4 regions of the Oceanibaculum sp. genome follow, and region 3 is predicted to be linked to each of the others. Evidence: predicted binding sites of a transcription regulator. Region 3 holds the regulator's gene; each other region holds the start of a gene.
The links. The regulator PhoB, encoded in region 3, activates phosphate uptake and scavenging genes when phosphate is short. The targets are predictions, from matches to a motif close to TNTCATAAAACTGTCA.
Positions count from the first base shown of each region.

Region 1: ugpB (sn-glycerol-3-phosphate ABC transporter substrate-binding protein UgpB) is a predicted target of PhoB. The motif match lies at 4,553-4,568, and genes of this name have one in related genera.
Region 2: MK313_RS02145 (diacylglycerol/lipid kinase family protein) is a predicted target of PhoB. The motif match lies at 2,037-2,052, and genes of this name have one in related genera.
Region 4: MK313_RS03540 (DUF2794 domain-containing protein) is a predicted target of PhoB. The motif match lies at 3,586-3,601, and genes of this name have one in related genera.

Region 1 is NZ_JAKUSO010000003.1:67,625-74,622, forward strand. Features, by position in the region: gene MK313_RS01830 (bifunctional helix-turn-helix transcriptional regulator/GNAT family N-acetyltransferase) at 1-124, opposite strand, end outside; gene MK313_RS01835 (sn-glycerol-3-phosphate import ATP-binding protein UgpC) at 205-1,284, opposite strand; gene ugpE (sn-glycerol-3-phosphate ABC transporter permease UgpE) at 1,306-2,145, opposite strand; gene ugpA (sn-glycerol-3-phosphate ABC transporter permease UgpA) at 2,156-3,037, opposite strand; gene ugpB (sn-glycerol-3-phosphate ABC transporter substrate-binding protein UgpB) at 3,148-4,467, opposite strand; gene ada (bifunctional DNA-binding transcriptional regulator/O6-methylguanine-DNA methyltransferase Ada) at 4,688-5,782, shown strand; gene MK313_RS01860 (transglycosylase domain-containing protein) at 6,150-6,998, shown strand, end outside.
Region 2 is NZ_JAKUSO010000003.1:128,254-135,251, reverse strand. Features, by position in the region: gene MK313_RS02160 (branched-chain amino acid aminotransferase) at 1-21, shown strand, start outside; gene MK313_RS02155 (DUF1153 domain-containing protein) at 182-490, shown strand; gene MK313_RS02150 (nucleoside deaminase) at 557-1,048, shown strand; gene MK313_RS02145 (diacylglycerol/lipid kinase family protein) at 1,068-1,964, opposite strand; gene MK313_RS02140 (UDP-2,3-diacylglucosamine diphosphatase) at 2,174-2,947, shown strand; gene MK313_RS02135 (glycosyltransferase family 4 protein) at 2,954-4,030, shown strand; gene MK313_RS02130 (DUF5672 family protein) at 4,116-4,973, shown strand; gene MK313_RS02125 (FkbM family methyltransferase) at 4,970-5,806, shown strand; gene MK313_RS02120 (ABC transporter ATP-binding protein) at 5,862-6,998, shown strand, end outside.
Region 3 is NZ_JAKUSO010000004.1:21,475-28,472, reverse strand. Features, by position in the region: gene MK313_RS02605 (UxaA family hydrolase) at 1-516, shown strand, start outside; gene MK313_RS02600 (ATP-binding protein) at 597-1,976, shown strand; gene phoU (phosphate signaling complex protein PhoU) at 2,117-2,827, shown strand; gene phoB (phosphate regulon transcriptional regulator PhoB) at 2,892-3,593, shown strand; gene MK313_RS02585 (helix-turn-helix domain-containing protein) at 3,666-4,034, opposite strand; gene MK313_RS02580 (Smr/MutS family protein) at 4,031-4,651, opposite strand; gene MK313_RS02575 (LutC/YkgG family protein) at 4,654-5,337, opposite strand; gene MK313_RS02570 (LutB/LldF family L-lactate oxidation iron-sulfur protein) at 5,337-6,758, opposite strand; gene MK313_RS02565 ((Fe-S)-binding protein) at 6,763-6,998, opposite strand, start outside.
Region 4 is NZ_JAKUSO010000005.1:63,439-70,436, reverse strand. Features, by position in the region: gene MK313_RS03565 (hypothetical protein) at 1-137, shown strand, start outside; gene MK313_RS03560 (hypothetical protein) at 134-439, opposite strand; gene MK313_RS03555 (C-terminal binding protein) at 635-1,660, opposite strand; gene MK313_RS03550 (SDR family oxidoreductase) at 1,682-2,458, opposite strand; gene MK313_RS03545 (hypothetical protein) at 2,551-3,036, opposite strand; gene MK313_RS03540 (DUF2794 domain-containing protein) at 3,213-3,548, opposite strand; gene MK313_RS03535 (tetratricopeptide repeat protein) at 4,007-4,648, shown strand; gene MK313_RS03530 (PQQ-binding-like beta-propeller repeat protein) at 4,656-5,996, shown strand; gene der (ribosome biogenesis GTPase Der) at 6,037-6,998, shown strand, end outside.

The DNA.
Region 1 (6,998 bases), on a different contig from region 3:
GGCCTTCGGTCAGGGAATAGGGACTGCCGAGCAGCCCCTCATGCAGCACGCCGATACGCCGGGTATAGAAGCGGCTGAAGCGGCGGATCGCCGCGATGCGCTGTTCACGAATAGTCTCTTCCATGCCCGACCCTCCTGATCAGAAGGATCGAGCATGATTTATTTATTTGCCGATGGCAACCAATCCGCTGCTGATAGCAGGGATCAGTTCAGCCGCTTCTGGCTTTCCTTGTCGAACAGATGCAGCTCATTGTCGGCCGGGCGCAGGTGCAGCGTGTCGCCGGCCCGGAACTGCGCCACGCCGGGCAGGCGGGCGGTCAGATGCGCCTCGGTGCCCTGGATCGAGCCATAGACCAGCGTGTCGGCTCCCAGCATCTCCACCAGATCGACCGCGACTTCCAGCGTGCCCGGGGCGGCTTCGGCCTGCTGCTGGAGATGTTCCGGGCGAATGCCCAGCACCACCGGCTTGCCATCGGCAGCACCGCGGACCCCGCCATTCAGCGGCAGCATCACGCCGCCCAGATCGGCGGTGCGGCCGCCGTCGGACAGGGTGGCCGGCAGGAAGTTCATAGAGGGCGAGCCGATGAAGCCGGCGACGAACATGGTGGCCGGCTTCTCATAGACCTCCAGCGGCGTGCCGATCTGCTCGGCGACACCCAGATTCATGACCACCAGCCGGTCGGCCATGGTCATCGCCTCGACCTGGTCGTGGGTGACGTAGATCGAGGTGGTGCCGAGGCGCCGCTGCAGCCGCTTGATCTCCACGCGCATCTGCACGCGCAGCTTGGCGTCGAGGTTGGACAGCGGCTCGTCGAACAGGAAGACGGCCGGCTCGCGCACGATGGCGCGGCCCATGGCGACACGCTGGCGCTGGCCGCCGGACAGCTGGCGGGGATAGCGCTCCAGCAGCTGGCCGATCTGCAGCAGGCTGGCGGCATCCTGCACCCGCTTTTCGATCTCGGCCTTCGGCAGGCCCTTGATCTTCAGCCCATAGGCCATGTTGGCATAGACCGTCATGTGCGGGTACAGCGCGTAGTTCTGGAACACCATCGCGATGTCGCGGTCCTTCGGCTCCAGCTGGTTCACCACGCGGTCGGCGATCGAGATGTCGCCACCGGTGATTTCCTCCAACCCGGCCACCATGCGCAGCAGGGTGGACTTGCCGCAGCCCGACGGGCCGACCAGCACGATGAACTCGCCATCGGATATATCCATGTCGATCCCGTGGATCACCTGGGTATCGCCGTATTTCTTGAAGACGTTCTTCAGATGGACGTCAGCCATCGGTGTTGACCCTTCCAAGCCTTACTTTTCGGTTTCGACCAGGCCTTTGATGAACAGGCGCTGCATGAAGACGACAATGGCGACAGGCGGCAGCATGGCCAGCATGGCGGTCGCCATGACGGCCGGCCAGTCGGTGAAATCGTCCACGCCGATCATGTGGCTGATGCCCATGACGATGGTGTTCATGTCCTTGTCGGTGGTGATGAGCAACGGCCAGAGATACTGGTTCCAGCCATAGATGAAGAGGATGACGAACAGGGCGGCGATGTTGGTGCGCGACAGCGGCAGCACCACGTCGCGGAAGAAGCGCATCGGCCCGGCGCCGTCGATGCGCGCGGCTTCCAGCAGCTCGTCCGGGATCGTCATGAAGAACTGCCGGAACAGGAAGGTCGCGGTCGCCGACGCGATCAGCGGAATGGTGAGGCCGCCATAGGAATTCAGCAGCCCCAGATCGGCCACCACCTCGAAGGTGGGCAGGATGCGCACCTCCACCGGCAGCATCAGCGTGATGAAGATCGTCCAGAAGCACAGCATCCGGAACGGGAAGCGGAAATAGACGATGGCGAAGGCCGAGGTCAGCGAGATCGCGATTTTGCCGATGGCGATGACCAGCGCCATGATCAGGCTGTTCAGCATCATCTGCCCGACCGGCACCACCTTGCTCGACCCCTCGAACAGGGCGCGCGTGTAATTGTCGATCAGATGCGGCCCTGGCACCAGCGGCAGGGGCGGCTGCAGGATCTCGCCCTGCGTCACCGTGGAGGCGACGAAGGTCACGTAGAGCGGAAAGGCGACAATAGCGATTCCGCTCAGCAGGATGATGTGGCTGAGGATCGTCAGTCCGGGGCGGCGTTCGATCATGGCGCGTTCCTCAGTAATGCACGCGGCGTTCGATATAGCGGAACTGCACGACGGTCAGCGTGATGACGATCGCCATCAGGATGACCGACTGCGCCGCCGAACCGCCGAGGTCGAGGCTGACGAAACCGTCCGAGAACACCTTGTACACCAGCGTCTCGGTCGCCTTGCCGGGACCGCCCTTGGTGACGGCATGGATGATGCCGAAGGTGTCGAAGAAGGCATAGACGATGTTAACGACCAGTAGGAAGAAGGTGGTCGGGGACAGCAGCGGGAACACGATGGTCCAGAACCGCCGCGACGGGCCGGCGCCATCAATGGCAGCCGCCTCAATCAGCGATTTCGGAATTGCCTGCAGCCCGGCCAGGAAGAACAGGAAATTGTAGCTGATCTGCTTCCAGGCGGCGGCGAACACAATCAGCGTCATGGCCTGGTTGCCGTTCAGCACATGGTTCCAGTTATAGCCCATCTGCTTCAGCCAGAAGGCGACGAGGCCGGTCGACGGGTTGAACATGAACAACCACAGCACGCCGACGATGGCCGGGGCCACGGCATAGGGCCAGATCAGCAGGGTGCGGTAAGCGTCGGTGCCCTTGATGACGCGGTCGGCCATGACGGCCAGCACCAGCGCCATGCCGAGCGACAGCGCCGTCACCGAGATGCTGAACACGGCTGTGGTCTTGAAGGAGGAGAAATACAGCGGATCGCTCAGCAGGTTCTCGAAATTCTCGAACCAGACGAACTCGCTCGACAGGCCGAATGCGTCCTCGATGAGGAAGGACTGGTACAGCGCCTGGCTTGCCGGCCAGAGGAAGAACACAGCCGTAATCACAAGCTGGGGAAAGACCAGGGCCAGCGGCAGCAGGCGCTGGCGGAAGACGACGCGTTTTTCCATCGGGGCGGTCTGTTCTGCAGAAAAGGGCGAGGTTTGTGGCTTGGTAACGACTCAGGCGGCGCATCGCAAGGATGCGCCGCCCTCTGTCGTCGTCTTGAGCCGTCAGCGGGTTACTTGTTGGCCCGCTCGAAGCGGCGCAGCAGCTCGTTGCCACGGGCAACCGCATTGTCGAGAGCCGCCTTGGCGGTCTTCTGGCCGGACCACACGCCTTCCAGCTCCTCGTCGATGATGGTGCGAATCTGGTCGAAGCTGCCCAGGCGCAGGCCCTTGGAGTTATCGGTCGGGGCCTTGCCGGTCATCTGCTTGATGGCGATGTCGGTGCCCGGGTTCTTCTCGTAGAAGCCCTGGCTCTTGGTCAGCTCATAGGCGGCGTAGGTGATCGGCAGATAGCCGGTATTCTGGTGCCACTCGGCCTGCACTTCCGGCGAGGACAGGAAGTTCAGGAAGTTGGCCACACCCTTGTATTCCGCCGGGGAATGGCCGGTCATCACCCACACCGACGCGCCGCCGATGATGGTGTTGTAAGGCGCGCCCTCGACTTCGGCGTGGTAGGGCAGGTTGCTGATCGCGAAGTCGAACTTGGCCTCCTTCTTCACGCCTGCATAGCCGGCCGAGCTTTCGAACATCATGCCGCATTCGCCGCTGCGGAAGCGGGCGGCAGCCTCGTTGCGGCGGCCACCGTAGAAGAACTTGCCTTCCTTCGCCCAGGTACCCAGCATGTCGATGTGCTTCACCTGCACCGGGCCGTTGAAGGTCAGCTCGGCATCCATGCCCAGCATGCCGTTCGCCTTGGTGGCGAAGGGCTGGTTGTGATAGGCGCTGAGGTTCTCCAGCTGGGTCCAGGACTGCCAGGAGACGGTCATCGGACACTCGACGCCGGCGGCCTTCAGCTTGTCCACGGCGGCAGCGACCTCGGCCCAGGTCTTGGGCAGGGTGGCGGTGTCGATACCGGCCTTCTTGTACAGGTCCTTGTTCACATACATGACCGGGGTGGAGCTGTTGTACGGGAACGACAGCATCTTCCCGTCCAGCGTGCTGTAGTAGCCGGTCACGGCCGACAGATAGTTCTTCGGGTCGAACGGGAAGCCATTCTCGTTCATCACCTCATAGACCGGCTTCACCGCACCCTTGGCGGCCATCATGCTGGCGGTGCCGACCTCGTACACCTGCAGCAGGTGCGGCTGCTGCTTGGCGCGGAACGCGGCGACGCCGGCGTTCAGGGTTTCGGAGTAGTTGCCCTTGTTGGTGGCAACGACCTTGAACTCGCTCTGCGAGGCGTTGAACTTGTCAACCTGGGCCTGCAGCAGCTCGCCCAAGCGGCCGCCCATGGCGTGCCACCACTGGATTTCGGTCTGCGCATGGGCAGCGCTGGCGCCGGTGAGCGCGGTGGCGAGAACGCCAGCAGCGAGTGTAAACTTGCGGATGATCATTTCAGGTCCCCCCTTTATGGGCTGATCAGCGGTACGCTGGAGCCCTCTTGTAGGCTGAACTCATTATGCTCTCGCGACAAATTTGTGAAGCTTTTATTACAGCCGTGTGAGCGTCGGAGACTCTATTTCGACCGCGGATAAGGCCGCAAGCTTCGGATAGTGAAGCCTTTCCCGAAGGATGAGACTGGTGCCTGTGAAGCGGGATGACGAGGAGAAGATCATGCGGGCCCAGCGACAGGAAGCGGCGCCACAGAGGGCGGTCATGCAGCCGGCGGATGAAGAGGCACGCTGGCTGCAAGTTCTGGCACGCGATAGCGATGCCGATGGCCATTTCGTCTATGCGGTGAGCTCGACGGGGATCTATTGCCGGCCAAGCTGCCCCAGCCGCAAGCCCAAGCGCGAGAATATCGGCTTCTATGAATTGCCTGAAGCCGCCGAACAGGCGGGGTTCCGTGCCTGCAAGCGCTGCCGGCCGGAACAGGCTGCCCTTGCCGATCCGCGCATGGTGGCGGTACGCCGCGCCTGCCGGGAGATCGAGCGCACGGAACAGCCGGCACCCGATCTGGAGACGCTCGCAGCGGGTGCGGGCCTCAGCCCGTTCCATTTTCAGCGCCTGTTCAAGCAGCTGGTCGGGGTAACGCCGAAACAATATGCCGAAGCGCGCCGGCAGGCGCGGCTGCGCCACCATCTGCGCAAGGGCGAGGATGTGGCCAGCGCCCTCTATGGTGCCGGCTATGGCTCCAGCAGCCGTCTTTATGAGAAGGCGGGGGATTATCTCGGCATGACGCCGGCAGTCTATCGCAAGGGCGGCGAGGGGATGGCGCTGGGCTATGCGATGGCGGAGACGGCGTTCGGCCTGCTCTATGTCGGCGCGACGGAGCGCGGGCTGTGCGCGGTCGGCCTCGCCGATGATGCGGCGGAAGCACTGGCCGATCTTGCCGCCGAATTCCCGAAGGCTGCGCGGGTACCGGACCAGCAGGGGCTGGCGCCGGCGCTGGCGGCGATCCTGGCGCATCTGGACGGGCGCAGCCCGCATCTCGACCTGCCGCTCGACATCCGCGCGACCGCTTTCCAGCATCAGGTGTGGGAGGCGCTGCGCGTCATTCCGCGCGGCGAAACGCGCAGCTACAGCGAGATTGCGGCTGCACTCGGTCGGCCGGCGGCGGTGCGCGCAGTGGCGCGGGCCTGTGCCACTAATCCGGCGGCGCTGGTCATCCCCTGCCATCGGGCGGTGCGCCAGGACGGGTCACTGGCCGGCTATCGCTGGGGCATCGATCGCAAGCGCCGTCTGCTGGCGCAGGAGCGGAAGGTTTGACGCTGGATCAATTTTCTCTGATAATGTACTGAAATTCATGTTTATATTAACGGACTGTTAAACCAAAAGCTTAAAACTGGCGATTTTGAAGGCCTTCGCACTATCGCGGACGTAAGATCGAAGCCGATCCGGGTAATCGGGGATGCCGATTCCAGGCGGCGACAAGCTAATTGGCATATATCTCTAAAGCATGATAATGATGGGCCGAGGATAAGGCGTTCGGGGCTCCATGGCGGGAAAGCGGACAGCGGCACGGGCGAAAGCCGACACGCAGCGCCGTCGCACGAAAGGCGGCAATACAACGCCTCGATACGGAATAGCTCGATTTTTACTAAAATGGTCTTTTGTTTCCCTGGTCTGGCTCTCCATGCTGTTTGCCGGGGTGATGGGATACTTCGCCTATCAGCTGCCTGATATTTCCACCCTCAACGAACAGGCGCGCCGGCCCAGTGTGCAGCTGCTCTCGGCCGATGGCGCTGCCTTCGCCAGCTTCGGCGAGGTCTATGGCGAAACCCTGCCGGTCAAGCAGATGTCGCCGCACCTGCCGCGTGCCGTCATCGCCATTGAGGACCGGCGTTTCTACGATCATTTCGGTGTCGATCTGATCGGCCTGGCCCGCGCCAGTGTCGCCAATTTCCGCGAGGGCCGCGTGGTTCAGGGGGGCAGCACCATTACCCAGCAGCTTGCCAAGAACCTGTTCCTCACCTCCGAACGCAGCCTTGAGCGCAAGATCAAGGAAGTGATGCTGGCTCTCTGGCTGGAGCGGAAGTTCAGCAAGGACGAAATCCTCGGCATCTATCTGAACCGGGTCTATTTCGGCGCCGGCACTTATGGCGTTGATGCTGCGTCCCGGCGGTATTTCGGACGCAGCGCACGCGACCTCGATCTCTACCAGTCGGCCATGCTGGCCGGCCTGCTGAAGGCACCCTCGCGCTACAACCCGTCCCGCGACAAGGCGCAGGCCGATGGCCGCGCCCGGCAGGTGCTGGCGAGCATGGTGGAGGCTGGCCTGGCCGATTCGGCGGCCGCCGCCCGCGCGGCAAAGCAGGGCACGGCCATCGCCGTCGGCGCGCGGGGCGGCGATGGCGCGCGCTACTTCGCGGATTGGGTGCTGGATCGCGCCATGGGCTATCTCGGCCATATCGACCGCGACATCATCATCGTCACCACGCTGGACCCGGCCTTGCAGCGCGCCGCGGAAGAGACGCTCGACAGC
Region 2 (6,998 bases), on a different contig from region 3:
GCCGCCAAGGCCGCCGAGTAGGGTATTCCACTCGGCCAGGAAAAACCCCCGCCATTGCGATATGGCGGGGGTTCTTGTATCCGCGGCAATGAGTCGAAAATGCCGTGCAAGCTTAGGCATTTTTTAAGAAGTGCCGGCTAGATTAAGACCTATTCTTACTTTTGCGACAGGTCTTAATCCCATGCACTCTCGAAGCTCCGCCCTCAGGGCGGCTGTCCAAAATACTTCGCGGGAGACGCTGGACGGCATCGACCTCACGAGCCTCGCTCTCGACGATCTGCCGCCGCCCGAAACCAAGCGCTGGGTCATCCGGCGCAAGGCGCTGGTCGTGGCCGGCGTGAAGAGCGGCCTGTTGACGGCGCAGCAAGCCTGCGCGCGCTACAACCTCTCCGAAGAGGAGCTGGAAGGCTGGACCAAGCTGGTCGAACGCCACGGCATGAAGGGCCTGCGCGCCACCCGTATCCAGCGCTACCGTATCCGCGAAGTCTGATTTGCACTGGCGGTCGGTGACCGCCCTTCCCTACACTGGGCCTCTTATAGACAGGGAGGCCCGGCCATGCACGAAACCGTCACCGAACAGGATCATCACTGGCTGCGCCAGAGTTTCGAACTGGCGCGCCAGGCCCGGCTGAACGGCGACCGTCCGTTCGGCGCGCTCATCGTCACAGCCGAGGGCAAGCCGCTCTTCGAAGGCATGAACAATGTCTATTCGACACAGGACCCGACCGGCCATGCCGAGCTGAACATCCTGCGCGGCATCGGCAAGCACATGACGCCGGAGGAACTGGCCGGCGCCACCATGTATGCTAGCGGTGAGCCCTGCACAATGTGCTCCGCCGCCATCGTCTGGAGCGGCATCGGCCGTGTCGTCTATGGGCTGTCGATCCCGCGCCAGCAGAAGGAATTCGACAACGCGCCGACGCGGACCCGGCTGTCGATCCGCTGTGCCGAGGTGGTGGCGTCCAGCAACAAGCAGGTACCGGTGATCGGCCCGGTGCTGGAGGACGAGATCGTGGCCATCTGGAAAGCCAATCCGCCTCCGAAATGAGCCTTGCCGTCGGCCATCTTCAGACCGGAAACACCAGCTCCAGCCCCTCTTCATCGATACGGATATCAGCCGGCAGACGGGTGACGATATCGCCATCGCCCTGCACCGGATCGGCGGCGCGGCCCTCAATGGAAACACGGCGCACCGGCATTATGTCGATATCCCGCAACCGGTGCGGAAAACCCAGCATCACCGCCAGGATATAGCGCGCGGCGGCCCAGCGACCGCCACGACGGAACAGGCAGGCCCAGAGCAGCGGCTCTTCGAGTCTGGCCTCCTGTGCAATGACAAAGGTGCCGCCGTAGAAATGCCCCTTGGCGAGGATGATCTGCGCCGCCGTCTCCGGCCGGCCATCGATCAGCAGCCGGTAGGGCTCCGGCGGGCCCAGCCACAGCCGCCGCAGGGTTTCCAGCACATAGGCCCCCTTGCCCAGCAGCCGCTTCAGCCGGTGGTTCACATCCTGCACCACGAAGGCGTCCAGCCCGCTGCCCGCCATGCACAGAAAGTGCCTGCCATTGGCGATGCCGGGATAGACGCGGCGCGGCACGCCTTCCAGGATGCAGCGCGCGATGGAGGCCACATCCTCGGCAAGGCCGATCTCGGCGGCCAGCACATTCGCCGTCCCCAGCGGCACGATGGCCATGGGAAGGGGCGCCAGCCCCTCGGCACGCCGACGCAGCAGACCGTTGGCGACCTCGTTCAGCGTGCCGTCTCCCCCCGCCGCGACCAGCAGATCGACCTCGTCGGCCACGGCGGTGGCGGCGAAATCCTCGGCATCGCCGCGCTTCGTGGTTGGCACCAGCGTGATGGTGCAGCCGGCTTCCGACAGCAGATGCAGCACGTCGTCCAGCCGCCGGCGCCGGCGGCGTCCCGCGGTCGGATTATGGATCACCAGAAGACGGCGGGACTCGGCCAAACCCTGCTCCCCAAAGCACAAATGCCCATGAGATAGGGCGAAAGGCGCCGCGACCCTACAGAAGCGCAGAAATTTCAGTCAATTGTCATATTTCCGACGCGGGCCGGTAACCGAAATCGGGGCATGTAGTGCCCCATGATCGGAAAACCAGATATAGCGGGCTTGCAAGTCGGTCTCCGATCATCTGGTAGTCAGATGAGGATGGCGCGATGAACGCGCAGCGCGGCGTCAGCCATTACCGGTCGATCTGGATTTCCGACATCCATCTGGGCACGCGCGGCTGCAACGCCGACCTGCTGCTGGACTTCCTGAAATATACCGAGAGCGACCATCTCTATCTGGTCGGCGATATCCTCGATATCTGGCGGCTGCGCCGGTCCTGGTACTGGGTGCAGAGCCACAATGACGTGGTGCAGAAGCTGCTGCGCAAGGCGCGCAAAGGAACCCGCGTCGTCTTCGTGCCCGGCAATCACGACGAGATTTTCCGCGAGTATATCGGCCTCACCTTCGGCGAGATCGAGATCGAGGACGAGGTGATCCACAAGGCCGCCGACGGCAGGACCTACCTGGTGCTGCATGGAGACCGGTTCGACGGTGTCGTGAAATATGCCCGCTGGCTCGCGCTGATCGGCGACTGGGGCTACAACATGATGCTGCGCGTGAATGTCGGCTTCAACATGGTGCGGCGCAAGCTGGGCTATCCCTACTGGTCACTGTCGGCCTATGTGAAGCTGCGCGTGAAGAACGCGGTGGAATATATCAGCCGGTTCGAGGAAGCGGTCGCCGACGAGGCCCGCCAGCGCGGCGTGGATGGCGTGATCTGCGGCCACATCCACCATGCCGAAATCCGCGAGATCGACGGCATCACCTACTGCAATGACGGCGACTGGGTGGAGAGCTGCACCGCCCTGGTCGAGCATATGGACGGACGCATGGAGATCCTGAACTGGGTCGAGGTGCGCCAGCTGACGACGGCGGCGTGAGGCGGCATGCCCGATAGTCTCGCGCCCGCCTTCAACCTGCCCGAAACCGCCGCTGGCGAGTCGCCACTGCGCATCACCCTGGTGACGGATGCCTGGGCGCCGCAGGTAAATGGCGTGGTGCGCACTTGGACCACGATCATCGACATGCTGGAAGGCGCCGGACACACGGTCACGGTGATCGCCCCTGACCGGTTCCGCACCCTGCCCTGCCCGGGCTATCCGGAAATCCCGCTGGCCTGGTATCCGCTGCACAAGGTGGCGGGGATGATCCGCGAGAGCCGGCCGGATGCCATCCATATCGCTACCGAAGGACCGATCGGACTGGCCGCGCGCATCCATTGCGGCCGCAAGGGCCTGCCCTTCACTACCTCCTACCACACCAAATTCCCGGAATATCTGCACGCCCGCCTGCCGGTGCCGCTGGCCTGGAGCTATGCCGGCATGCGCTGGTTCCACAATGGTGGCAAGGGCATGCTGGTGGCGACAGAGACACTGCGCCGCGACCTGGACTCGCGCGGCTTCCGCCATGTCCGGCGCTGGACGCGCGGCGTCGATACCAATCTGTTCCATCCGCGCGACCATGCCGAGCAGGCGCCCGCACTGCGTGACCTGCCGCGCCCCATAATCCTCTCCGTCGGACGGATCGCGGTGGAGAAGAATATCGACGCCTTCCTCGACCTCGACCTGCCGGGCACGAAGGTGGTGGTGGGCGATGGCCCGCTGCTGCCGGAGCTGAAGCGCCGCTATCCCGATGTCGTCTTCGTCGGGGCCAAGCATGGCGAGGAGCTGGCGCGCCACTACGCCGCCGCCGATGTCTTCGTCTTCCCCAGCCGCACCGACACCTTCGGGCTGGTGATGCTGGAGGCGCTGGCCAGTGGCCTGCCGGTCGCCGCCTATCCCGTCACCGGCCCGCTGGACGTGCTGACGCCGGCGGTCGGCTGCATGGACGAGTATCTACGCGCGGCCGTTCTGGCGGCTCTCGACATCCCGCGCGAGGCCTGCCGAGCCTACGCGCTGGAAAATGGCTGGGACGCCTGCGCCCGGCAATTGCTCGACAGTCTGGTGACCGTCAGCGCTTCCTGAGGTCATCGGCACATACGCTTTTGCCTCCGCCTGCGCCATGCGGTATTAGGAAGCGCCGCCGACAGACCGCAGAGCAGGAGACAGCGTGCCGGGCGCATCGAAGCAGGTTGCCATCGTCGTTCCGATCTATCGCACCGAACTGGACGCGACGGAAATGGTGGCCCTGCGTGCGCTGGAACGGCATCTGGGCGACCATGACCGCTTCGTCGTGCACCCGATTGGCCTGCAGCTACCGGCGGCCTTGAATGGCATGGCGGCGCTGCCGCTCTCGCCGCGCCGGTTCCGCGATATCGGTGCCTACAGCGCCATGCTGATGAGCCCCGGCTTCTACCGGCGCTTCAGCGACTACCGCTATATCCTGATCTACCAGACCGATTGCCTGGTGTTCCGGGACGAGCTGCGTGCCTGGTGCGAGGCCGGCTTCTCCTATATCGGCGCGCCCTGGCTGCGCAAGGACCGGGACAAGAAGCGCCGGCACTACCTCGCGGTCGGCAATGGCGGGCTGTCGCTGCGCCATGTCGGCGACCATCTGCGGGTGCTAGAATCGCGCCGCCTGCGCCTGACCGGCAAGAGCGACCAGTCCTGCCGCTTCTTCCACAGCTGGCGCCAGGGCAAGCGGCTGATTGCCCACTGGCTGCGCAGCAAGCTATCCCGCCGCCCGGCGGCGCACACCATCCGCCGGCATTTCGACCAGGCGGAGGATATGTTCTGGGCCTATTACGCGCCGTTGCTGGACGAGTCCTACACGATCCCCCCGGTGGAGACGGCGCTGCGCTTCGCGCGCGAACGCTCCGCCGAGGGTGATTTCCCGAAAACCCCCGCCGACCTGCCTTTCGGCGCCCATGGCTGGCACAAGATTGACACCGGCCGCTGGCTGGCCTTTATCGATGCTGACGACGCGGCCCTGCTGCAGGCCGCGCCAACCGAGGATGCCGCCGCGTGACCGCCAACAACCTTCCAGTCCTTCACGCCGGCGTCCCGCGCCGCCGTCCTCGTAAATGGCAACGCATGCTCTCGGCGCTGGCCCGCGAGCTGCGCGTGATGACGCTGAGATTCCGCCGCCCGGAAGTCGCCGAGACGCATGGCGTGAAGCTGTGGCTGGCTGCCCCCGTCCTGCGCAAGGGGCACCGCCGGCAGATCGTGCGCCACGACTATGAGGAAGCCGAGCTGTCGATCCTCGACGCCACCCTGACGCCGGAGGACAGTGTTCTGGAGCTGGGGGCCGGCATCGGCCTGACCTCGATCTTCTGCGCCAGGCGCATCGGCGATGGCGCGAAGGTGCACGCGCTGGAAGCCAACCCGGCACTCGTTCCGGTGCTGGAACGGAATTTCGCGCTGAACGGCGTGCGGCCCGACTTCCACAATATGGCGGCGGCGAAGGAGACAGGAGAGGTCGAGTTCGCGCTGGATCGCTCCTACACCTCTTCCGGCATTCATGGCCGCCCGTCCGAGACGGTGGAACGCGTGCGCCTGCCCGCCGCCGGCTTTCAGGATTTGCTGGACCGCTACCGCCCCAGCTACCTGATCATGGATATCGAAGGCGGCGAGGTCGACCTGCTGCCCGGCGCCGACCTGACCTGCGTTCAGAAGATATGCCTGGAGGTCCATCCGGAGATTGTCGGGGATGCGGCCATATCGGGCGTGGTCCGCGGCCTGATGGAAGCCGGTTTCCTGCTGCATTTCTCTCGTAACCGGAAAAATGTAATCTATATGGAGAGATCGCCGGCTGCGGCCGGGGCGCGACCCATTAAGCAACCAGGGACTCGCGGCGCTTGATCGATACCCACGCAGCCAACAGGATGGACGGCGCCGTACAGGCGTCGCAGATGCGATGACGTTGATTGCCGGCACATCGCTGGAAAAGGTTCTCAACCCGTCCACCAAGGCGCTGGTCGGCCGGCTGTTGCGCGAGCATGTGAAGCGCTATGCGCCGCGCTTTGGGCTGGCGCTGGTGCTGATGATGCTGGTCGCCGCCTCCACCGCCGCGCTCGCCAAGCTGATGGAGCCGGTACTCGACGAGGTATTCACCGCCAAGGACCGCGACCAGCTGATGCTGGTGGCCGGGTTCGTGCTGGCGACCTTCGTCGTGAAGGGGCTGGCCAATTTCGGCCAGCAGGTGGTGATGGAAGGCGTGACCCAGCGCATCGTCGCCGACGTGCGCAAGCGCCTGTTCAGCCATCTGCTGACCGCCGACCTCGCCTTCTTCCACGGCACTTCCAGCGGCGCGCTGATCAGCCGGATGATGAACGATGTGGCGCTGCTGCACATGGCGGTCGGCAAGACGCTGACCGGCTTCGGCAAGGATCTGTTGACGCTGCTGGCCCTGATCGGCGTCATGTTCTATCAGGACTGGGCGCTGGCGCTGGCTTCCTTCTTCGCCTTCCCGACCGCGATTCTGCCGATTGCGCGCATCGGCAAGCGCATGCGCAAGGTTTCGGGCAATTCCCAGGCAGAGATGTCGCGCCTGACCAGCCATCTCGACGAGACCTTCCAGGGCATCCGTCATGTGAAGGCCTATACCACCGAATCCTATGAGGCGGAGCGCGGCGGCCGACTGGTCGATCTGGTCGCCAATCTCGGCATCAAGGCGGCACGCACGCGCGGCCTGTCGCACCCGATCATGGAGACGCTGGGCGGCATCGCCATCGTCGTCGTCATCTTCTATGGCGGCTGGCAGGTGATCGAGGGCGCGCGCACGACCGGCTCCTTCTTCTCCTTCGTTGTCGCCCTGATGCTGGCCTACGAGCCGCTGAAGCGGCTGGTGTCGCTGAACGCCAACCTGCAGGAAGGGCTGGCTGCCGCGCACCGCATCTTCGATGTGCTGGACACCAAACCCGCCATCGTTGACCGGTCGGACGCGCAGCCGCTGGCCGTCGCCGCCGGCGAGGTCCGGCTGGAACAGGTCGATTTCAGCTATGATGGCGACATCCCGGCGCTGCGCCAGGTCAGCCTCGCCGTACCGGCCGGC
Region 3 (6,998 bases):
GAGGAATACACCACCCGCAATGGCGGGGAGATGAATAACAACCCCTCGCCCGGCAACAAGGCCGGCGGCCTGACCACCATCCTGGAAAAGTCGCTGGGGGCCGCCGCCAAGGGCGGCACGACGAACCTGACCGGCGTGTTCAAATATGCCGAGCCGATCAACACCAAGGGCTTCGTGTTCATGGACTCGCCAGGCTATGACCCCTGCTCGGTGACCGGGCAGGTGGCCAGCGGCGCCAACATCGTGTGTTTCACCACCGGGCGCGGCTCGGTGTTCGGCAACAAGCCCTCGCCCTCGCTGAAGCTTGCCACCAACTCTGCCATGTACCGCAAGCTGGAAGAGGACATGGATGTGAATTGCGGCGCCGTGCTGGATGAGGGCATCTCGATCCAGGATATGGGCCAGCGCATCTTCGACCTCATCCTGCGCGTGGCCTCGGGCGAGAAATCCAAGAGCGAGGCGCAGGGTTTCGGCGATGCGGAATTCATCCCCTGGCAGGTTGGCGCCGTAATGTAACGATATGGCGGTTGACCGGCGGCATCCCTGCCGGCCTATGCTGTAGGTTCCGTTAAGCCTTCCGCCAGCCCGAGGCCCCCATGCCCGCAACCCGACTGTCGCGCTCCGCGATCGTCAAGACCAGCCTGCTGCTGTCCCTGCCTGTCGGGCTGGTGCTGCTGGTGCTGGTCGCCGGCGGCCAGCTGAATGGCTGGCCCGCCCTGCTGGGCTGGGCGATTTCTCCCGGCATCTTCGCGCTGCTGGTGCAGCGTCATTTTCAGCGCATTGCCCGGCTGGAAGCGGCGGTTGAGGGTGGTTCGGCGGAGATCGAGCCGAACAGCCCGCTCGCCCCGCTGGCCGGCCGCATCGAATCGCTGCATCGCGTGCAGGCGGAAAATCTGGGCGCCCTGCGGCAGCGCCTCCATGCCGCCCATGTCGCGCTGGAATCGCTGCCCGACCCGCTGCTGCTGATCGATGCCGAGGCAACCATCGTGGCCACCAACCGGGCCGCCCGCGAGATCTTCGGCGAGGCGCTGGCGGGCAGGGCGGTAGCCAGCAATCTGCGCCATCCGGAGGTGCTGAAGGCGGTGGAGACAGCCCTTGAACAGGGGCAGGGCCGCACTGTCGAGATGACCATGCTGGTCCCCATCGAGCGCAGTTTCGCCGTCAGTGTCGAACCATTGCGCGAACCGGGGCCGGATGACAGCCGGGCGCTGATCCTGATGCACGAGCTGACGGCGATGAAGCGCACGGAGCAGATGCGCGCCGATTTCGTTGCCAATGCGAGCCATGAGCTGCGCACGCCGCTCTCCACGCTGGTCGGCTTCATCGAGACGCTGCGCGGCCCGGCCAAGGACGATCCGGAAGCGCATGAGCGGTTCCTGGAAATCATGCATGAGCAGAGCCTGCGCATGTCGCGGCTGGTGAACGACTTGCTGTCGCTCTCGCGGATCGAGCTGAACGAGCATACGCCGCCGCGCGGGCTGGCCGACCTGTCGCGCATTCTGTCCAGCGTGAAGGCGACGCTGGACATGCAGGCGGCGACCAAGGACATGGACATCCAGCTCGATATCGAGGACGGGCTGCCGCCGGTCACCGGCGACGAGGACGAGCTGGCGCAGGTGGCGCAGAACCTGATCGACAATGCGACCAAATATGGCCGACCCGGCACCCCGATCCGGGTGACGGCCCGGCGCGCCGACAGCGTACCGGCAGCCTTCCCCAAGGCACCGCATGGCGCGGTCCTGATCCGTGTTCAGGACCAGGGCGAGGGCATCCCGCGCGAGCATATTCCGCGCCTGACCGAACGGTTCTACCGGGTCGACAAGGCGCGCAGCCGCGATCTTGGCGGCACCGGTCTTGGCCTTGCCATCGTGAAGCACATCGTCAGCCGCCACCGGGGGGCGCTTTCCGTCGACAGCCAGGTCGGCAAGGGCAGCGCCTTCACCGTCTATCTGCCGGTCGCCGCATCCGCGGGCTGAACGGCCGCCGCGAAAACCCCCGATTCGATGTCGATGTAATAAAAGCGTCATCGAAACGTAGTATTTATGCCGTGCAAGCCCGTTATTGATAGCGCAGGCGCACGGTCCGCCATCGATCATGCCCTTGGAAAGGAAGTCTCATGCCCACCCATACCGTGAAATCCTTCGACGAGGAATTGAAGCGGCTGATGAATCTCATCTCGCAGATGGGCGGGCTGGTGGAGACGCAGGTGCAGGACTGCATCCAGTCCCTGGCGAAGCGCGACAGCACCATCGCCGAGCGGGTGATCCAGGGCGATCTGAAGATCGACAGCCTGGAGCATGATGTGAACGATCTGACGGTTCGCATGCTGGCACTGCGCCAGCCGCTGGCCGAGGATCTGCGCCGCGTTGTTGGCGCGCTGAAGATTTCCGCCGATCTGGAGCGCATTGGCGACTACGCCGCGAACATTTCCAAGCGGGCAGTCGCCCTGAACCAGGTGCCGCCGGCACGGCCCGCGACAGGTATTCCGCGCATGGGCCGGATGGTGCAGCAGATCCTGAAGGAAGTGCTGGACGCCTATGTCGAACAGGATGCCGAAAAGGCCCTGCTGGTCTGGCGCCGGGACGAGGAGGTGGACGAGATGTACACCAGCCTGTTCCGCGAGCTGCTGACCTACATGATGGAAGACCCGCGCAACATCACGCCCTGCACGCATCTTCTGTTCATGGCGAAGAACATTGAGCGCATCGGTGACCACGCCACCAATATCGCCGAGACGCTGTACTACCAGGTAACCGGCCGGCCGCTGACCGCCGAGCGGCCGAAGGGCGACACCAGCGCGTTCACCGTCGTCGAGCCGGAGAACTGACCTACGGTTTGAAACATTTCCACTGGCCTTTTTCCCTTGAGGCCTGCCGAGATTGGACCACACGATGAAGCCGCTGATCCTGATTGTCGAAGACGAAGCCGCGATCGTCACGCTACTCAGCTACAATTTGGAGCGCGAGGGCTTCCAGGTCCTCGAAGCGCGCGACGGCGAGGAAGGGCTGCTGCTGGCCACCGAGCGCCGGCCCGACCTGATCCTGCTGGACTGGATGCTGCCGCTGCTGTCCGGCATCGAGGTCTGCCGCCGGCTGCGCCGCACCCCGCAGACCCGCAGCATCCCGATCATCATGCTGACGGCCCGCGGCGAGGAAGGCGACCGAGTACGAGGCCTGAATGCCGGCGCCGACGATTACGTCACCAAGCCCTTCAGCCCCAGCGAACTGCTGGCCCGCGTCCGCGCCGTCATGCGCCGCGCCCGGCCTGCCGCCGATGCCGAGACGCTGCGCTGCGGCGACATCGTCATGGACGTTGCCGCCCACAAGGTGAAGCGCGGCGACCGCGATGTGCATCTGGGGCCGACCGAATTCCGCCTGCTGCGCCATTTCCTGGAGCATCAGGGCCGCGTCTTCTCCCGCGAGCAGCTGCTGGATTCGGTCTGGGGAGCGGATGTCTATGTCGAGCCGCGCACCGTGGATGTGCATATCCGCCGCCTGCGCAAGGCACTGAACGAGGATGCCGAGGGTGATCCGATCCGCACCGTCCGGTCGGCCGGCTATGCGCTGGATGCCGTCGCGCCGCAATTCGCCTGACACCCCATCAGTGCGTCGACTCTATATAAGAAATTAATGTAAAATATTATTTTATTGCCGTTTATCGCCCTGTCATTCCGGCTTTTTCGGCGAGTCTTCGAGCTGGCTCAAGAGCGCCGCGAGCCTCTCCTCGTCCAGGATCCCGATCTTCCGCGCCAGCTGGTGCGCCAGCCTGGTGGCGCTTGGCGACAGGCCGGCCGTGTCGATGGTGACGCGCGGATGGGATATCTCCGCCAGCCGATTCAGCGCTTCCGCATCGTCCCAGATGAGCCCAAAATAACCGCAGATCTGATGGATCAGCCCGTCGGTGGGCCGGCCGCGATGGCCATGCTCCAGCGCCGAGAGATAGGCCGAGGAGACCTGCAGCGCCGCCGCCATCTCCTTCAGTGTAACGCCACGCGCGGCGCGCAGCGCCCGCAGCCTTTCCCCGAACGGCGTCATGCCTCCTCCCGCACCCGTCGCAGCAGGACATAGAGCGCGCCGCCCCCGCCATCCTTCGGCTGCGCATGGACGAAGGCCAGCACCTTCTCGCGGTTGCCGCCCTCATTCAGCCAGCGCGGCACCTCGCGCTTCAGCACACCGGCTTCGTAACGGCCGAATTCGTCACGCCGCGTCCCCTTGCCGGTGATCACCAGCACGCAGCGCAGCCCGCGCGCCTGCGACCGGGCGATGAATCCGTTCAGCGCCACATGGGCGGCATCCTGCGTCATGCCATGCAGATCGATGCGCGCCTCAATGGCGACCTGGCCGCGCTTCAGGCGCATCTGGCTGCGCTTGTCGAGCCCCGGCGCGCTGTCATGCTTCAGGGTCGGCAGAACGACCGGCGCCTTGACCGGCGGTGCGACCGGCTGAGGAAGTGGCTCATCCTTTGACACCCGACCGCGCTTGCGGCTGGCCGGCGCCATGCCTTCGGCCTCGGGCACGGCGGGAACCGGTTCCGGCGGCAGCTCATCCAGCATGCCCAGCCGCAGGCGCTTATCCTGCGGCAGCGGCTTGGCGTCCTTCACGACCTGGCGGAAAAGCTCAGCCTCGTCCTTGCTGGCGCGCCGCCGGGCCATGCCTAGCCGTCGATCAGGACAATGTGCAGCCGGCGCGGTCCGTGGGCGCCCATCAGGATCTTCTGCTCGATATCGCCGGTGCGCGACGGGCCGGTGATGAAATTCACCGTGCGCGGCATGGAATCCTTCGCCTGCGCATCGCGCAGCCGCGCCCAGCCATCCTCGTAGGAACCGACGATCTGGCTCTTCTTCAGCACCACGATATGGGTCTCGGGCAGCAGGTTCAGTGTGGTCGGGCTGTGCGGGCCGGAGGTCAGCATCAGCGTGCCGGTCTCGGCAATGCCGGCAAAGGCCGGGGTCACGCTGGCCGTATCCGGCTCCTCGGCCTTGCCGGTATTGATGGTCAGGGTCGGGCGCTTGTCCCAGGGAAGGCCGGACAGCCAGGCATCCGGCGCCACGCGCAATTCGGCCGGCAGATTATGCTGCGCCAGATACTCGGCGATGGCGTCAGGGACCTCTGCGGCATCCGCGACCTGGCTGATGGTGGCCTGCACGCCTTCAGCCATCTCGACGAACAGGGTGACCTGCTGGTCGTGCGGCAGCTGCGCCCGCTGCGGGATCAGGTTCGGCCTGTGCTCCGCGATCCGCTGTTCCAGCTGCGCCGCCGGCTCGCCGTCCAGCGCACTGCGGCCAAGCGACCGGCGGATGCCGGCCAGGATCTGATCGCGCGGGGACATGTCGGGCATCAGGCGGCCCCCTTCTTTTCGCGGTAAAGCTCCTGGAAGGTGCGACCCTGCGGGGCGGGCATGTCGCGCACCGAAGTCCAGCCCCCGGCCAGCGGCAGCGACCGGAACCGCCCCTTATCCCGGCCGAACCGGCCAAGCAGCTTCATGGCAATGCCGGTCAGGCGCTGATAGAGCGCCGGCCGCTTGGCGAAGAACGCCCAGAGGGCGAGGCCCGAGCGGTAGGGGGCCGGTGACAGCTTGCGTTCATATTCCCGCTTGCGCCAATGCCGCATCATCTTCGGCAGCGGAATACGCATCGGGCATACGCTCTCGCAGCGCCCGCAGAAGGTGGAGGCGTTCGGCAGGTGCCCGGCCTCCTCGACACCGACCAGGGTCGGGGTCAGCACCGCGCCCATCGGCCCGGGATAGACCCAGCCATAGGCATGGCCGCCAACCGCGCTGTAAACCGGGCAGTGATTCATGCAGGCCGAGCAGCGGATACAGCGCAGCATTTCCTGGAATTCGGTGCCCAGCATGGCGCTGCGGCCATTATCCAGCAGCACGACATGGAACTGTTCCGGCCCGTCCAGATCCTCCGGCCGCCGCGGCCCGGTGGAGAAGGTAGTATAGACCGACATTTCCTGCCCGGTGGCCGAGCGGGCCAGCAGGCGCATGATCGTGGCCGCATCCTCCAGCGTCGGCACAGTCTTTTCCAGGCTGGCCAGCACGATATGGATTCGGGGGAGGGTCTGGGTCAGGTCGCCATTGCCCTCGTTGGTCACTATGACGGTCGAGCCGGTCTCGGCGATCAGGAAGTTGGCCCCGGTAATACCGACATCGGCCTTGATGAACCTGTTCCGTAGTTTCGCGCGTGCCTCGTCGAGCAGCTGGCGCGGCTCCGACAGCGGCCGGTCGGCTGGCAGGTCGGTGTGGATCTTGCGGAAGCTTTCCTCGACATCCGACTGGTTCAGATGCACCGCCGGCGCGATGATGTGGCTGGGCGGTTCCTTGCGAATCTGGATGATATATTCGCCCAGATCGGTCTCGATCGGCTCGATCCCGCTTTCTTCCAGGAAATCGTTCAGCGCGATCTCCTCGGCGATCATCGACTTGCCCTTGGTGACGGTCTTCGCCTCCACCGAGCGGCAGATTTCCAGGATTTTTTCGCGCGCTTCCTGCGGCGTGCGTGCCCAGTGCACATGGCCGCCATTCTCGGTCACCCGGCGCTCAAAGCGCTCCAGGTAATAATCGAGATGGGCCAGCGTATGGTTCTTGATGTCGCGGCCCTGGTCGCGCAGCGCCTCGAACTCCGGCAACCTGTCGATGGCCGCACGGCGCTTGTCCTGGAAGCCGGCGCGCATGTTGCCCAGCGCGCGCTGCAGCCGCTCGTCATGCAGTGCGGTGTGGGCATTGTCCTTGAAGGCGTGGCTGGTGGGCTGCATGGCGTCAGCTCCCGCGTCCGGGTTCGCCGATGGCAGGCTGATCGGTCATACCGGCCAGCACCTCGGCAACATGGCGGACCTGCACTTTCTCGCCGCGCCGCTTCAGCTTGCCGGCCATGTTCAGCAGGCAGCCGAGATCGCCGGCCAGCAGGGTCCCGGCACCGGTCTTCACGATGTCGTCGGCCTTGTCGGAGACCATGCGGTCGGAAATGTCAGGGTACTTGATGCAGAAGGTGCCGC
Region 4 (6,998 bases), on a different contig from region 3:
CGGCAACGACGGAGGCGCTGTGCGCCACGCCGGACCGCCGCATGGTGCGCCTGATGGTCGAGCGCGTGAAGGGCGACCTCGACAGCTTCCTGGAGCATTACGAAGAGATCGAGCCGGCGGACGAGAAGCAGGGTTAGGCGCTGACGGTCTCGACGCCGATTTCCGACAGGGCGACCTGGGCAGCCGGGACGGTATCGAATTGCCGCAGCCGCACCGTGACACTCTTGCCGTCGAGCAGATCGCCGGTCATCCGGCTGGCTGCCGCCAGATCGTTGCCGCCATCCCGGAGGATCTGGGTCAGCCGGACCTTGTTCAGGCCGGGCTTCCAGCCTTCAAGCGTCACCCGCACGCCGCCGGAAGCGGAGCGGGCGGGGCTGCCGACCCGGGTTCCATCCTGTGGTGCGGCGGAATCCGCGTATTTCAAGGCGCGTGACATCATATGCCTCCAGGACCTGGTCGATCAGCGCTCGGAGCCGGGAAGGCCCAAGCCGGTTCGCGCCGGGTCCATCAATGTGGAAATCATATAGGATCAGCAGATCGTCGTCCAACTGAAGGCTGGTGATGACGGTTATCGCACCATCGTCCGTTTCAACGATGGCCTCGACCGTATCCCCCTGCTGATCGACAATCCGGATCACCGCTTCAGATAGGCCCCGTTCACGCAGTTGCGCAATTCGCCGTCACGCAGATAGGCAATCGCCGTCTCTACCGCCTTGCGGCGGGCATCAGTCTGGCTCTCGATGCTGTACCAGGCGGCATGCGGGGTGACGACGAGGCGGCCCCTGATCCAGTCCGGCTGGTCATGGAAATCGCGCATCAGCGGATGATCGGCTTCCGGCGGTTCCTTCGGCAGTACGTCGAGGCCGGCGGCGGCGATGCGGTTCTCCTTCAGTGCTGCGTGCAGCGCGCCGAGGTCGATCAGCGCGCCCCGCGCCGTATTCACCAGCACGGCTTCGGGCTTCATGGCGGCCAGCGCCGCCGCATCGATGATGTGCCGCGTTTCCTCGGTCAGCGGCGCGTGCAGGCTGACGATATCGGCTTTGCCCAGCATGTCATGCAGGTCGGCCATCCTGGTGACGCCCAGCGCAATCTCCTGCCCCCAGGGGAGGCCGGGGTCGTAGGCCATCACCTCCAGCCCGAAGGCCTTGGCCCGCAGGGCCGTTGCCGTGCCGATGCGCCCCAGCCCGACGATGCCCAGCTTCTGGCCGCGGATGCGGCGGATGGTGGTGGCCGGGCCGCTCCAGTCGAAGCCGGCCACCGGGTCGGTGCGGATGCGGTCATTATACTGCACGATGTTCCGGCGCAGCGTCAGCATCAGGGCGATGGCGTGGTCCGCCACCTCGCTGGTGCCATAGTCGGGCACGTTGCAGACCGGGATGCCGGCCGCGCCCGTCGCCTTCAGCTCGACATGGTCGAAGCCCGCGCCGCAGCGCACGATGATCCGGCATTTCTTCAGCTTCGGCACCAGCGCCGGGGTGATCGGGCATTCGTGCCATAGCAGGATCGCCTCGGCCTGTTCCCATTCGGCATCGGGGATGGCCTCGGCGCCGCGCTCGCGCAGAGTGACGAGGTTCAGCAGGCCGGCTGCCGCCTCGCGCTCGACCAGCGCGTCGTCATGATACTGGGCGTCCGGCGTCAGGGTACGGAAGGGTGCGGTCATGGGTTCATCCTGAGACTGGGGTCAGACGAGATATTCGGTGCCGGCATCGACATTCAGGCTCTGCCCGGTGACATGCCGCCCGGCGTCGGAGCAGAGATAGAGCGCCATGCTGGCCACATCGGTCGCGGTCACGAATTCCTTCAGCGAGATCGGCGCCAGCATCTCGGCGCGCATCTCCTCCTCACTTATGCCGCGCGCCTTCGCCTTGGCGGTCAGCACCTTCTCGATGCGCGGACCAGCGACGGAGCCGGGCAGGATGGCGTTCACCCGGATGCCGTACTCCCCAAGCTCGACCGACAGGGTGCGGGTGACGCCGACCACGCCCCATTTCGTCGCCGAATAGGGGCTGCGCATCGGGAAGGCGAAGCGCCCGGCGGCGGAGGCCAGGTTCACGATGGCGCCGCCCCCGGATTTCTTCAGGGCCGGCACGGCGCGGCGGGTGAAGAAGAACAGCCCGTTCAGATTCACTTCCAGGGTGCGCTGCCACTCGTCCGGGTCGATCTCCTCGATGGGGCCGGTGGGGCCGGCGATGCCGGCATTGTTGATGAGGATGTCGAGGCCGTTCAGCTCCTTCAGCGCGGTGTCCATGAACTTGTCCACCTGCGCCCGGTCGGCGACGTCCACCACTATGCCGAAGCTGCCGGGCAGGGCGGCGATGGTCTCGTCCAGCGCCGTCTCGTCGATATCGCAGAGGAACAGCCGGGCGCCGGCCTGGTGGAACAGCTCGGCGATCCGCCTGCCGATGCCGCCGCCCGCCGCCGTGACGATGGCGTTGCGCCCGTTGAGGCTGAGATGCATGGGCTTCCTCCGCTGATCTTCTTGATTGGGATCAAGATGTATCAGGGGAAGCGGATATCGGGGAAGGGCAGCGTACTTACCGGCGGAAATATTTACAGCCGGTCAGGGTCGATCTGGTCCTTCGGGTCGCCATCCTTGCTGCCGACCATCAGCCCGCCGGCGATGAAGGCGCCGGTCAGCAGCAGCGCGGTGACAGTGGCCAGCGTGCTCCAGGCGGCGCCGAATTCCTGGCCGATCCAGACCACGCCGAACCAGAAGGCGAAGAAGGAGGCGACGGCGGCCAGCAGCATGAAGCCCAGCCGGAGCGCCAGATTGCCGATGCGCCGGGCCGACATCACCTCGCCGATGGCGGCGCGCAGTGCTGTGTCGCGCAGCGCTTCGGCAATCTCCTGCTGCGCCAGCTTGCGCCAGTCGCGGTAGGACATGCCGCCGGCCTTCTCGCCGCCATCCTTGCGGCTCTCGATGGCGTCGCGCAAATGATCGACGATCTCCGCCGCCCGCTCGTCATGCGACATGTCGGCGCGCGGCTTCTTCGGGCGCGGGGCTTCCCGCGCCGGGGCGATCTTCAGCGGCGGCATGGGCACATGCCGGGGCGGACGGCCTGCCGGCGCGCCGCTTCGATAGGGAGATTGCGACATGTCTGCTCTGGCACCTGTTGCGTATCGGCTCATGCTCTGAGCCAAGCAAGGATCGCGCCAGACAATAGCGAATGCGGGGTGCGGCGTCGATCCCGCCGCCGTTTCAGCGTGTTGCCTTAGCGGACCACTTCAAGGCGCCGGTCGAAGGCGGCAAGAATTTCCTCCAGCGTGGAAGCACGCTTCAGCTGCTGCTTGCCGCTGACCAGCAGGTAGTCCACCGGGCGCTGCGGCCCCTTGTTGCATTTCAGGATGGCGAAGATCGGGCGTTCGTGGGTATGGCGGAAGATCGAGAAGCTGGCGACCTGGCCGTCATGGTCGATGGCATAATCGCGCCATTCGCCCGAGGCCACGCGGCGGCTGTACACATCCAGTATCCTGCCCAGCTCGTACCGGCTGAAATAGGTGCCTCGGCGCTGTTTGCGATAGTCGGCCAGGTGGACGAACTGGTTCATAAGGCGGTCTCGGCACCTGTTCCGTCTGGGGATGATGTAACAGTTTTGCCAAATTTGCCGGCAGCGTAAAGGCCTAGGCTGTATCGACAGTCAGGTTTGGGCGCGGCGCGTGTCGAATTTTGATCCTGAACAGGCGCGAACCGCGCCGTGGTGCCGTCCACCACAAGCGGGGCGCAACGCATTCAGGGACAAAATTCGCCGCGTTTCGGAGAAATATTGCGCAAATCGCCCATTTTGGCGTCGCCAAAGCTTAGAAGGGGACGACCCTTCCTGCGCTTTGGCTCCTGAAACTGAACGATTTGCGCTCAATACCGCGATCCAACCCTGACTGTCGATACAACCTAAGGCATGCGAACTCGCCGGTGCGGCACCGCTTCGCATTGCATTGCCGGGGCGCGGAGGCTACCTTACGCCGCTTTCGGACCGATCCGGTCCTCCCGTTAGCGAGAAGCTTGCCCGTGGCCGATATTTTTCGCGAAATCGACGAGGAACTTCGTCAGGACAATCTGAAGCGCGTCTGGTCGCGCTACCGGTACCTGATCGTGGGCGGCGTGGCGGCGCTGCTGCTGGGAACCGCCGGCTATGTCGGCTGGAAGGAATACCAGTCCCGCCAGCAGGCCGAAGCGGCGCAGAGCTATGCGGCGGCGGTGGCCCTCGTCGGTGAGCAGAATGATGAGGCGGCGGACCGGTTTGCCGCCCTGGCGCAGTCGGGCAGCAGCGGCTATGCCGCCCTGGCGCGGCTGGAGCAGGCTGGCCTGCTGTGGCAGCAGGAAAAGCGTGCGGAGGCAATCGCATCGCTGGACGCGCTGGCCGGCGATGCAAGCGCTCCCCAGTCGCTGCGCGACCTGGCGCTGGTGCTGGGTGGTCAGCGCCGGCTGGAAGCGGGCGAGGCTGCCGCCGTGAAGGCGCACCTGGCGACCCTGGTCGAGGGCACCAGCCCCTGGCGCCATCTGGCGCGCGAACTGACGGCACTGGCGGCGGAATCCCAGGGCAACCGGGCGGAGGCACGCGCGCTGCTGCGCCAGGTGACCGACGATCTGGAAGCGCCGCAGGCTGCCCGCGCCCGCGCCGCCGAGCTGCTTCAGGCCCTGCCAGAATAGTCCCCAGATGACCAGATTTCGCGCCCTGACCCGCTGGACCCTGTCGGTTTCCGTTGCTGTTGCCTTTTCGGGCGTGCTTGCCGGCTGCGGCTGGTTTGGCACCAAGGAAGCACCACCGCTGCCGGGCGAGCGCATGGCGGTGCTGTTGTTCGACAGCGAGCTGAAGGCCGATCCCCAGGTCGCCGAACTGGCGGTCCGCCTGCCGCGCCCGGTCGTCAATCCGGACTGGGCCATGGCCGGTGGGCGGTCCAATCACGCCATGCATCATCTGGCGCTCGGCGATGCGCCGGGCGTGGTCTGGCGCGCCGATGCCGGCGAAGGCTCCGGCGACGAAGCCGTGCTGATCGCGCCGCCCATCGTGGCAGCCGGCAAGGTCTTCACCATTGATGCCGAGGGCATGGTCAGCGCCTTCGATGCCCGGAACGGCAACCGGCTGTGGCAGGTCGAGACCGCGCCGGAGGGTGAGGACAGCGCCGTGGTCGGCGGCGGGCTGGGCTATGCCAATGGCCGGGTCTATGTCGGCAGCGGCTATGCCCAGGTGCTGGCCCTGTCCGCGGAAAATGGTGAGCAGGTCTGGCGATCCAACATGCCGGCCCCGGTTCGTGCCGCGCCGAGCGTCTCGGACGGCCGGGTCTTCGTCATCACGCTGGACAATCAGATGATTGCGCTGAGCGCGGAAACCGGCGAGCGGCTGTGGGGCCATGCCGGCATCTCCGAGGTGGCGGGTCTTGTCGGCGGCGCCAGCCCGGCTGTGGAGCGCGACGTGGTCATCGCCCCCTTCTCCTCCGGCGAGATCTTCGCGCTGCGGGCGGAAAATGGCCGCCTGCTGTGGACCGACAATCTGACCGCCGTGCGCCGGGTCGATGCGATTTCCAGCCTGGCCGATATTCGCGGCCTGCCGGTGATCGACCGCGAGATCGTGCTGGCGATCAGCCATAGCGGCCGCATGGCAGCGGTTGACCGCCGGATTGGCGCACGCCTGTGGGAAAAGGATATTGGCGGCACCCAGATGCCGTGGGTCGCGGGCGATTATGTGTTCGTCATCAGCAACGATGCCGAACTGGTGGCGCTGACCCGCAAGGAGGGCTTTATCCGCTGGATCACCCGGCTGCCGCGCTTCGAGGATGAGGAGGACCGGGAAGATCCGATCTTCTGGTCCGGGCCGGTGCTGGCCGGTGACAGGTTGATCGTCGCCGGTTCGCACGGCGAGGCGATCTCGGTCTCGCCCTATACCGGCGAGGTCCTTGGCCGCTTCGACCTGCCGGATGGTGTCTCAGTGACGCCGGTGGTTGCGGACAATACGCTGTACATCCTCACCGACGACGCCGAATTGCTGGCGTTGCGCTGAGCCCGACAAACATCAGGTTGGGACAGGTCATTTGAGCGACATGACTCGCTTTACCATTGCCATTGTCGGCCGGCCGAACGTCGGAAAATCGACTCTGTTCAACCGGCTGGCCGGCAAGCAGCTGGCCATCGTCGAGGACACGCCCGGCGTCACCCGCGACTGGCGCGAGGCGGCGGGCCAGCTCGGGCCGCTGCGCTTCCGGCTGATCGACACGGCCGGCTATGAGGACAGCTACGACGACAGCCTGCCCGCCCGGATGCGCCAGCAGACCGAGCGCGCCATCGAGGAGGCCGATCTCACCCTGATGGTGGTCGATGCGCGCGCCGGGCTGACGCCGCTGGACGAGACCTTCGCGCGGCTGCTGCGCAAGGGCAGCCGGCCGGTCGTGCTGGTGGCCAACAAGTGCGAGGGCAGGGCGGGCGAGCCCGGCCTGCTGGAGGCCTATGCGCTGGGGCTGGGCGATCCGATCCCGTTCTCCGCGCAGCATGGCATCGGCCTGTCCGACCTGTATGACGCCATCGTCGAACACATGCCGGAAGAAGAGCCGCAGGACGAGGAGCAACCGGAAACGGACTCAAGGCTTACGGTGACCGGTGAGGATGGCGAGGAGGTGCTGGACGGCGATCTGCTGCCGGACGACGCGCCCCGGATCATCCAGATGGCGATTGTCGGCCGCCCGAATGCCGGCAAATCGACGCTGGTGAACCGGCTGCTGGGCGTGGAGCGCATGCTGACTGGTCCGGAAGCCGGCATCACCCGCGACGCCATCGCCACTGACTGGGAATATGAGGGGCGGCCGGTGCGGCTGGTCGATACCGCCGGCATGCGCCGCAAGGCGCGCATCGACGAGAAGCTGGAACAGCTGTCCGTGCAGGATACGCTGCGCGCCATCCGCTATGCCCATGTCGTGGTGCTGATGCTGGATGCCGAGCTGGGCATGGACAAGCAGGACCTCACCATCGCCCGCATGGTGGAGGAGGAGGGGCGCGCGCTCGTCATCGC